3 regions of the Skermanella cutis genome follow, and region 3 is predicted to be linked to each of the others. Evidence: predicted binding sites of a transcription regulator. Region 3 holds the regulator's gene; each other region holds the start of a gene.
The links. Region 3 encodes LexA, which represses DNA repair genes until DNA is damaged. Its sites were predicted from a motif close to ATGTTCTANTTTGGTTC; they were not measured.
Positions count from the first base shown of each region.

Region 1 (3,274 bases), 400 kb from region 3:
CCGTTGCCGGAGTGGATGGCGCGGCAGGCGGAGTCTTGGCTTTCTCCTCCGCCTTCTTCACCGAGAGCACCGAACCGGTCACCTCGTTGGGGCGGTATGTCGTGCAGCCCTTGCAGCCAAGCTCGAAGGCGTGGACATAGACATCCTTGAACGACTCGAACGACAGGTCCTCGGGGCAGTTGATCGTCTTGGAAATGCTGCTGTCGACGTATTTCTGGGCGACCGCCTGCATCACCACATGGTCGGCCGGGCTGAGCGCCTGCACGTCGACGAAGTAGTCGGGCAGGGGAGCCTGCTCCCCGAACATCTGCCGGAACAGCCGGAAGGCATGGTCGGAGACCTCCTCCTGACGGCGCGAGCCGTCGGGCATCAGCACGTTCCGGTCGTAGCTGTAGGCGAAGACGGGCTCGATCCCGGACGAGATGTTGTCGGCGAACAGCGAGATCGTGCCGGTCGGCGCGATCGACGTCAGTAGCGCGTTGCGCAGGCCATACGCCGCTATGGCGTCGCGTACGTCCGTGTCGAGCGTCAGCGCATTGGCGCCCGCCAGGAACTTCTCCGCGTCGAACAGCGGAAAGCTGCCCTTCTCGGCGGCAAGCCGGGTCGAGGCCAGATAGGCGTGCCGGCGCAGGGCCGCCAGCCACTGCTCCGTCAGGGCGACCGCCTGCTCGCTGCCGTAGCGCGCCCGGCACAGGATCAGGGCATCGGCCAATCCCGTGACACCCAGCCCGATCCGCCGCTTCGCCTTCGCCTCCGCCAATTGCTCGGGCAGCGGGAAGCGGGAGGCATCGACCACGTTGTCCATCATGCGGACGGCCAAGGGCACCAATTCCGCCAGACGGTCCATATCCAGGTGCGCCTGCTCGGTGAATGGCTTCCGGACAAGCGCCGCGAGGTTGATCGATCCCAGCAGACAGGCGCCATAGGGCGGCAGCGGCTGCTCCCCGCATGGATTGGTTGCAGAGATATCCTCAACGTACCACAGATTATTGTGTTGGTTGATCCGGTCGATGAAGATGACGCCCGGTTCGGCATAGGCGTATGTCGCCCGCATGATGCGGTCCCACAGGTCGCGGGCCTGCAGGGTCTTGAAGACGGTGCCGTTGAAGGTGAGCGGCCAAGCGTCGTCCTGGCGGACCGCCGTCATGAAGGCGTCGGTCACCAGGACCGACAGGTTGAACATCCGCAGGCGCCCGGCTTCGCGCTTCGCCTCGACGAAGGCTTCGATATCCGGGTGGTCGCATCGCAGGGTCGCCATCATGGCGCCGCGCCGGTGTCCGGCGCTCATGATCGTGCGGCACATGGCGTCCCACACGTCCATGAAGGACAGCGGGCCGGAGGCGTCGGCCCCCACGCCCAGCACCGCGGCGCCCTTGGGGCGGAGCGTCGAGAAGTCGTAGCCGATGCCGCCGCCCTGCTGCATGGTCAGCGCCGCTTCCCGCAGGTGGGCGAAGATGCCGCCCATGTCGTCCGGAATCCGTCCCATGACGAAGCAATTGAACAGGGTGACGTTGCGTCCGGTACCGGCGCCCGCGAGGATCCGGCCGGCGGGCAGGAACTGGTAGTCGGCCAGCGCTTCGGCGAATCGGGGGACCCACGCTGCGGGATCTCTTTCGGGCTCGGCCAGGGCCTTGGCCACGCGCGTCCAAGTGTCGCTGACCGTTTTGTCCACAGGCTGCCCGTCAAGCAGCTTCAACCGGTATTTCATATCCCAGATCTGCTGGGATATGGCTGCCACCGAGGTCATGCTGGTCTCCGTCCGCCACCGCTCCTGGCTGCGATGAAAACGTCAAACTTATTGTTCAACAAGGATTTTCGTGGAGTTCTTCAGGCCTATCCGGAAAATTGGTGTCTTTGTCCGCCCGGGTCAAGCCGATTTTGTTCCCGATATGTTCTTAAGGCGGTCGTAAACCGGACAGATCGGCCGGTATTGCACGCGAGCCGCATCCGGTGCAACGCCGACGCGCACATCCACAGAGTTTTCCACAGGCTGAAAAAGTCAGGGCATTGCTGCCGGCGCTCCTTGGGGCACCTGCTTGGCCGGCTTCTGCGTGGGAGGGCCGCCCGCTTCCACCACCAGTCGATCGGTCGCCGCCTCCAGCCTGGTTTCCAGTTCCGCCAGCGCCGCGTCCCGTCCGAGGCCCGGCTCGATCGGCGGAAGGAACTCCACCAGAATTTTCCCGCTCCGTTTCCGGAAACTGCGCCGGCCCCAGTAGACGCCGGAATTCAGCGCCATGGGCACGATCGGCAGGTCCAGTTCCTTGTAGAGCACTCCTACCCCCACCCGGTAGGGGAGGTAACGTCCGATGGCCGTCCTGGTTCCCTGGGGAAAAATGACGATCGGCCTTCCTTCGGACTTAACCCGGGCGGCTCCCTCGACCATCGATGCGATGGCCCTGCCGCGGGCACTCCGGTCGACCGCGATCATCCGGGCCTTGGCGGCGTACCAGCCCCAGATCGGGAGGAACAGCAGCTCGCGCTTCAGGATGATCGCCGGGTCGTCGATCAGCAGGTGGAGCTTCATGGTCTCCCAGGCGGACTGGTGCTTGGCCGCCAGGATGTAGGAGCCGTTCCGCGGGACGTTCTCCAGCCCGCGCACCTCGTAGTCCAGCCCCAGGATCGCGCGCTCCAGGAAATAGACGGTCCGCAGGTACCACTCCACCACATGCACCATCTGCCGGCGCGGCAGCAGCAGCATCCACAGCAGGCCGAAGCAGCACACCGTCGTCCAGGTGAAGAACGCGATATTGAACAGGAGCGAACGGGCGACGGTCATGGGCGTCTTGGACAAGGCCTTCTGAATGGAGGTATCTCGCACGGTCGGATGCGCCGGTCGCCCGGCGCGGCGTCCCTTCTAGCGCGCCCGGGCGCCGGACGCCAGTCCGGCTTGGCGGACGGAGGGTCGCGCCCTGGTCAGTTCGTGGATCAGGATCGCCGCGGTGGCCGCGACGTTGAGCGACTGGACCCGGCCCGATCCCGCCAGGGTCACGACTCCCTCGCAGGCGTCCAGGATTTCGCGCCCCAGTCCGTCCTCCTCGTTGCCGAGCACGATGGCCGTCGGCCGGCGGTCGGCGGGCTGGTCCAGCGGCTCCCCGCGTCCCAGCGCGGTTCCCAGCACCCGGTAGCTGGACGCCAGCTGCTTCAGCACCCGCGCGAAGCCGGTCGCGCGGTAGAGCCTGACATGCTCCATCCCGCCCTCGGCGACCCGGTAGCTCGCTTCGGACGGGCCGGCCTGCGCGGGATGGTCGGATATGACGATCCGCTCCAGCCCGAA
Region 1 covers NZ_CP067420.1:2,232,276-2,235,549, forward strand. The annotation lists gene IGS68_RS10540 (adenosylcobalamin-dependent ribonucleoside-diphosphate reductase) at 1-1,747, opposite strand, end outside; gene IGS68_RS10545 (lysophospholipid acyltransferase family protein) at 2,000-2,791, opposite strand; gene IGS68_RS10550 (TrmH family RNA methyltransferase) at 2,855-3,274, opposite strand, start outside.
Region 1: IGS68_RS10540 (adenosylcobalamin-dependent ribonucleoside-diphosphate reductase) is a predicted target of LexA. The motif match lies at 1,879-1,895, and genes of this name have one in related genera.

Region 2 (3,274 bases), on a different replicon from region 3:
CAAGGTCAGCAGGACGGAAACCGCCCTTGAAATCAGGGTAGAGGATGGCGGCCCCGGAAACGCCGACGAGTTCGCTCCCAGCCTCCTGCATCCTCTCTACCGTCTCGGGAGCGCGACGGCGCGGCCGTACCGGGGCAATGCCCTGGGACTGTTCATTTCCAGCGTCCTGGTGGAACGGCACGGCGGCAGCCTGGAGGTCGAAAGCAGGCCCGACAGCGGCAAGACCGTTCATATCAGCCTGCCGGCGGAACGCCTGGCGGCGGGCAGGCCGATGCCGGCGAACGGATCGAAGGTATGGCGTCACGTCGCGAGAAACGTGATCTGACGGGCCGCGGGAAAGGCCGGCAAACCGCCCTTTCCCGCCTGGAGCCCTTACGGAGCGGCCTGATCGTCGGCCGGCTCGCCGTCGCCGTCCGGGGACCCCATCATAGCACCGGCGACGAGCCCGGCGTTCTCCCGGATCTTCGCCTCGATCACATCCGCCATGTCAGGGTTGGATTTCAGGAAGGTCCGGGCGTTCTCCTTGCCTTGCCCGATCCGCTGGCCGCCGTAGCTGAACCAGGAGCCGGACTTCTCGACGACCCCGGCCTGCACGCCCAGGTCCAGGAGCTCTCCCGTCTTGGAAATGCCTTCGCCGTACATGATGTCGAACTCGACCACCCGGAAGGGCGGAGCCATCTTGTTCTTGACCACCTTCACGCGGGTCTGGTTGCCGACCACGGTCTCCCGGTCCTTGATCGCGCCGATGCGGCGGATGTCGAGACGCTGGGAGGCGTAGAACTTCAGCGCGTTGCCGCCGGTCGTGGTCTCGGGATTGCCGAACATGACGCCGATCTTCAGCCGGATCTGGTTGATGAAGATCACCGTGCAATTGGACTTGGAGATCGAGCCGGTCAGCTTGCGGAGCGCCTGGCTCATCAGGCGCGCGTGGCGGCCGACATGGCTGTCGCCCATCTCGCCTTCCAGTTCGGCGCGCGGCACCAGGGCCGCCACGCTGTCGACCACCAGCACATCGATGGCGCCCGAGCGCACCAGCGTATCGACGATTTCCAGAGCCTGCTCGCCCGCATCGGGCTGGGAGATCAGCAGCTCGTCCACGTCGACGCCCAGCTTGCGGGCATAGGCGGGATCGAGCGCATGCTCCGCGTCGACGAAGGCGCAGATGCCGCCGCTTTTCTGGGCCTGGGCGATGACATGCAGCGTAAGCGTCGTCTTGCCCGAGCTTTCCGGGCCGTAGATCTCGATGATGCGCCCCTTGGGCACCCCACCGATGCCGAGCGCGATGTCGAGTCCCAGCGAACCGGTGGAGATCGCCTCCACCGCGGGCATCTCGGCGCCGCCCCCGAGCTTCATGATGGCGCCCTTGCCGAACGAGCGTTCGATCTGGGTCAGGGCGGCGTCAAGGGCTTTCCGGCGGTCCGGAATGGTCTCGGCCAACCTTGACGGGGATGAGGACATTGCAGCGCTCCCAAAATCACAGTGGCACCATATGTACTCTTTTTGTTCCAGGTTTTCAGGGTACGGGGCCGTCCGTCCCGATGCTCATTAGGGGTAGCGCGGCGCATGGGATCGGCTGGACTCCGCGACTTCCGGACCGCCGCGCCGCCCTATCCCATCCGGATAGTTGCCCAGCCTGGGAAGCAGCTGTACTGTCGCCCAGGATAGAACGAATCATGAACATTCCGAGCGCCCGATCGTGCCGTACCCGCGCCTGGACGGCCTGGGAACAGGGGCGGGCCCGATGACGGAGGAAACATCATGACACGGACGGGCCAAGCCATCGGGGAACTCGTCGCGCGCCTGCAGGGTACGGGCATGATCCGCAGGGGAAAGGCGGGCACCCCAGGGGCGTCGGACCTTCTGATCGCCTACACCCGGCGGGCCGCCCTGGGACTGGTCGTCCTGGGCGCCGTCACAGGGGTGGCCTGCCGGATCGGCAAGGAGCCCCCGGACCGGGATCCGCAGGCCGCGGCGGCGGAGGGCTCCGGCCAGTCCAGGACGCTGGACGACGTTCTGGCGGAAGCGGGCGAGCCGGAGGAGGAAGCCCCCGGAACGGACGGGTCCGGCATCGGGAGCCTCGTCGCGCGCCTCAACCGCCAAGCCGGGACCCTCGCGGCGATCGACGAGGCCGCCGCCAGCGTCGGCGCTCCCGCACGCCTGATGCGCGCCATGGCGAGCCTGGAGTCCAGCCTCGATGCCGCGGCCAGGGCATCGACGAGTTCCGCGACCGGACTTTACCAGTTCATCGAGACGACCTGGCTCTCCAAGGTCCGGAGCCATGGACGGAAATACGGTCTCGGCCATCTCGCCCGGCATATCCGGAGAGGACCGCTGGGCGAGCCCGTCGTCGACGATCCCGGTGTCCGCGAACAGATCCTGGCCCTGCGCAAGGACGCAAGGCTGAGCGCCTTCCTGGCGGCGGAACTGACGGTCGACAATACCCGGCGCCTCCAGAAGCTGATGGCGCGCCCGGTCACGCAGACCGAGATCTACTTGGCCCACGTCCTCGGCGTGGCCGGGACGGCGCGCTTCCTGAAGGCTGCCGACAGCACGCCCGACACGATCGGCGCCTCGATGTTCCCGAAGGAGGCCAGGGCGAACCCGGGACTCTTCCTGATGGGCGGTCAGCCGGCGACGCTTGGGGAAATCCGGAAGCGGTTCATCGCCAAGATGTCCAGGCTCGACCTCCCCGATCGGCTGGCCGCCATCGACCGCATCGCTCCGGCGCGGCAGGTCGCGGCGGACGGGGATGACGAATTGGCGCGGTTGGTAGAGTGGCGCGACCGGACGGGCGAGGAGCAGGTCGCCGCTTCGGCGCTGCGCTGACGTCGCGCCCGCGCCGGGGATCGGACGCAGGTGGCGAATATGGTGGTATGTCAGAATAAATCATCTGGAATGAATTATCGCCGCTTGCCTTGTGGAGCCTGGTATATTAGTTTTTGCACTGCAGCAGCGATGCTGCATACGCCTCTTTGGGCGTTTCCTCCCTAGACTCAAGGCCACCCCTCGGGGTGGCCGTCTTTTTTTCCCCATGAACGATCCGCCGGCAGGATTGCGACGGCCGGCAACGGCGAGGCCCCCGCGTCATCTCCGGTCCTGCCGCCACTGGTCCGCCATCAGGAGCAGAAGGGCCCAGGCATAGACCGATCCGATGGTGGCCTGCTGCCATCCCGGAGCGGACATGAACCGGTCGAGCAGGACCGGCACCGGAATGACCAGCAGGCAGGCCGCCACCGCCAGCGCCGGGGTCAGCGGAGGCCTTAAGAACAGCGGA
Region 2 covers NZ_CP067421.1:806,736-810,009, forward strand. The annotation lists gene IGS68_RS31525 (ATP-binding protein) at 1-325, shown strand, start outside; gene recA (recombinase RecA) at 373-1,458, opposite strand; gene IGS68_RS31535 (hypothetical protein) at 1,759-2,826, shown strand; gene IGS68_RS31540 (glycosyltransferase family 87 protein) at 3,085-3,274, opposite strand, start outside.
Region 2: recA (recombinase RecA) is a predicted target of LexA. The motif match lies at 1,490-1,506, and genes of this name have one in related genera.

Region 3 (3,274 bases):
AACGATCGGTGCAGGGGGCGGCAGGTTGAAGGGCGCCCGGACGTGAAGGGAAGAAGCGGCAGATGAGCAAACGGATCGGCGTCTATCCCGGGACATTCGACCCGGTCACCAACGGCCATATGGACATCATCCAGCGCGCTTCCCGCGTCTTGGACCACCTGATCGTGGGCGTCGCCCGCAACGCGGGGAAAGGCCCGCTCTTCTCCACGGAGGAGCGGGTCGCGATGGTCGAGGAGGACGTCGCCGCCCTGAAGCCGAACGGCACCAAGATCGAGGTGAGGCCGTTCGACAGCCTGCTGATGAAGTTCGCGGTCGACATGAACGCCTCGGTCATCATCCGCGGCCTGCGGGCGGTTTCGGACTTCGAGTACGAGTTCCAGATGGCCGGCATGAATGCCCGCCTGAACCCCAAGGTCGAGACCGTCTTCCTGATGGCGTCCGATCGCCACCAGTTCATATCCTCGCGCTTCGTCAAGGAGATCGGCCGGCTCGGCGGCGACATCACGCACTTCGTCTCGCCCCGGGTCGCCGAACGGCTCACCGCGCGCTTCGCCCAGGATGAAGGCGACGCGGCCAAGCGCGTGCAGACTCTCAAGGTCTGACGCGCCCGCACCGGCGCCTCGGGGCGGATCAGGGTAAATGCGGGTTGACCGGAAGTGTCCCGGCCCCTATGTTCCGCCCCGACCCTGAGAGCGTGTAGCTCAGCCGGTAGAGCAACTGACTTTTAATCAGTAGGTCCTGGGTTCGAACCCCAGCGCGCTCACCAAAAAAGCCCCCGGAAACCAATGGTTTCCGGGGGCTTTTTGTTAGCCCGCATCAAGCTGCGCCAGGAGCGCTCCGGCCGGTACCGGCCAGTTGGTGAAGCAGCGCAGCACCGATCCGTCCAGGACACGCTCCAGCGACATGTCGCTGATCAGCCCGCTCGTGACGATGCAACGCTGGTACGTCCGGACCATGTGGCGCGCGCACAGGTACATCTTGGCTCGCGAGGCGGCGAAGGGGCGGATGTGGCGGCCTTCCGGCGACAGGCAGAATTCCGCCATGGCCGTGGGAACGCCCGGCCATTCCGGATCGAAGCAGTCGTCCAGGGCGATTACGCCCTGGACGGTGAGCAGGGGCGCGAAGTTGTTCAGGTCGTTCAGGACCGAGGGATGGTCATGGACGGCATCCAGGTGGAGGAAGCGGAGGCTGCCTCGCCCGACCATGTCCGGAGGTTCTTCCAGTTGCCGGAGGTCCGTGGCGACGCAGACCAGCCTGTTTCCGAGCTCCGGACAGCACCGAAGGATGTTCGCTTCGGCCACGGCTTGGGGAACTTCATGGAAGGCGTCGAAGCAGAACACGGTCTCGTCGGCGCGCGCCAGCAGGCCCAGCGCGACCGCGGACTTGCCCTTGTAGATCCCAAGCTCGCAGGTGTCGCCGCTAAATCCGCCTTGCTTCTGGATGAAGTCGATCAGCCAGAACAGCAATATATCGTGGTTGTAGAACCAGCCTTCGATCTGGTCCTCGACATGCTCCTGATAGATCCGGAAAAGTCGGGAGATTTCCATGAAGCGGTCCAGCCAGCATCGTCCGCCCGGACGGGCGTATCGCGGGCCAGACTACGGCGCATTCGTAAACGAAAAGGGCGGACCGGGGAGCCTCGCGAAGCTCCCCGGTCCGCCCCTCACGGCGGCGATCGCCGACTCGGCTTCAATAGCGCCGCAGCAGCCCCACGAGGCGGCCCTGGACGCGCACCCGGTCGGCGCCGAAGATGCGGGTCTCGAAGGCGGGGTTGGCCGGCTCTAGCGCCACGGTCTGGCCCTTGCGACGAAGGCGTTTCAAGGTCACCTCGTGCTCGTCGATCAGCGCCACGACGATCGTGCCGCTGTCGGCCATGTCGCACCGGTTGATGATGACCGTGTCGCCGTCCAGGATGCCGGCCTCGACCATGCTGTCGCCCGCGACTTCCAGCGCGTAGTGGTCCCCGGGCGGCAGCATCGTCGCCGGCACGTTGATCATCGCGCTGTTGTCGCGCAGCGCCTCGATCGGGGTACCGGCGGCGATCCGCCCGTAGAGCGGAAGCTGGATCGCCTCGGCCTCGGTGCTGGCCTCGCGCCCGGCCAGGGCGCCGGTGAAGTCGCCCTTGATCACGTTGGGCTGGAACTTCGGGCGATCGGGCGCGCGCTGCTGCGGGCGGGCCGACCCGGCTTCCGCCCCTTCCGGCAGCCGGAGCACCTCGAGCGCGCGGGCGCGGTGGGGCAGGCGGCGGATGAAGCCGCGCTCCTCCAGCCCGGTGATGAGCCGGTGGATACCCGATTTCGACTTCAATCCCAGGGCATCCTTCATCTCGTCGAACGAGGGCGAAACCCCGCCTTCGCCCAGCCGGTCGTTGATGAAGAGCAGAAGCTCGTATTGTTTACGTGTCAGCATCTACGCCCCCTGCGCGCGGGACCAACCGGTCCAGAACAAACCAAAAACATCAGTTTATGTTCTAGTTTGGTTCGCGAAAGGCGTCAAGCATTCGCTGAACAATTTTACCCTTGTCCTGCAGATCCGGTCACCTAGAGACTCAGGACTCCGCCGCCCAGGGGAAGAAATTCGACAGTGTCGCCGGCCGATGCGGCCGGTGCGAAGGGCGGGCGCACCACCAGGCAGTCGGCCCGGGCAAGCACCGTCAGCAGCGAACTGTCCTGCGATTCGAATGGGTTGGCGACCAGTTCGCCGTCCGGGCCGATACTCAGCGACGCCCGCAGATAATCTTCGCGCTGGTCGTTCTGCTTGACGGGCCGCCCCAGCACCGCCGTGCGGCGCGTTTCCTCCTCCGCCGGAAGCCCGAGCAGGCGGCGGAGCGCCGGCCTGAGGAACAGGACGGCGCAGACCTGACTCGACACCGGATTGCCGGGCAGCCCGAGGACGGGCACGTCGCCCAGCCGGCCGAACATCAGCGGTTTGCCCGGCCGCATGGCGATCTTGTAGAAATCCAGGTCCATGCCGCGGTCGCCCAGCACGCCGCGCACGAGATCGTATTCGCCCGCCGAGGCCCCGCCGGACGTCACCAGGATGTCGGCCCGTTCGGCACCCGTGACGAGTCGAGCCAGCGACTCCGGCGTATCCAGGGCGACGCCCAGATTGACCGGGACGCCGCCGCAGGCCGTGATCAGGCCGGCCAAGGCGAAGGCGTTCGAACTGACGATCTGGTCCGGCCCCAGGGGCTCCCCAGGGAGCACGATCTCGTCGCCCGTCGCCAGGATCGCGACCCGCGGGCGGCGGCGGACGCGGAGCCAGGGCCAATTCA
Region 3 covers NZ_CP067420.1:2,635,426-2,638,699, forward strand. The annotation lists gene coaD (pantetheine-phosphate adenylyltransferase) at 63-602, shown strand; tRNA gene IGS68_RS12395 (tRNA-Lys) at 691-766, shown strand; gene IGS68_RS12400 (class I SAM-dependent methyltransferase) at 807-1,547, opposite strand; gene lexA (transcriptional repressor LexA) at 1,690-2,409, opposite strand; gene IGS68_RS12410 (molybdopterin molybdotransferase MoeA) at 2,541-3,274, opposite strand, start outside.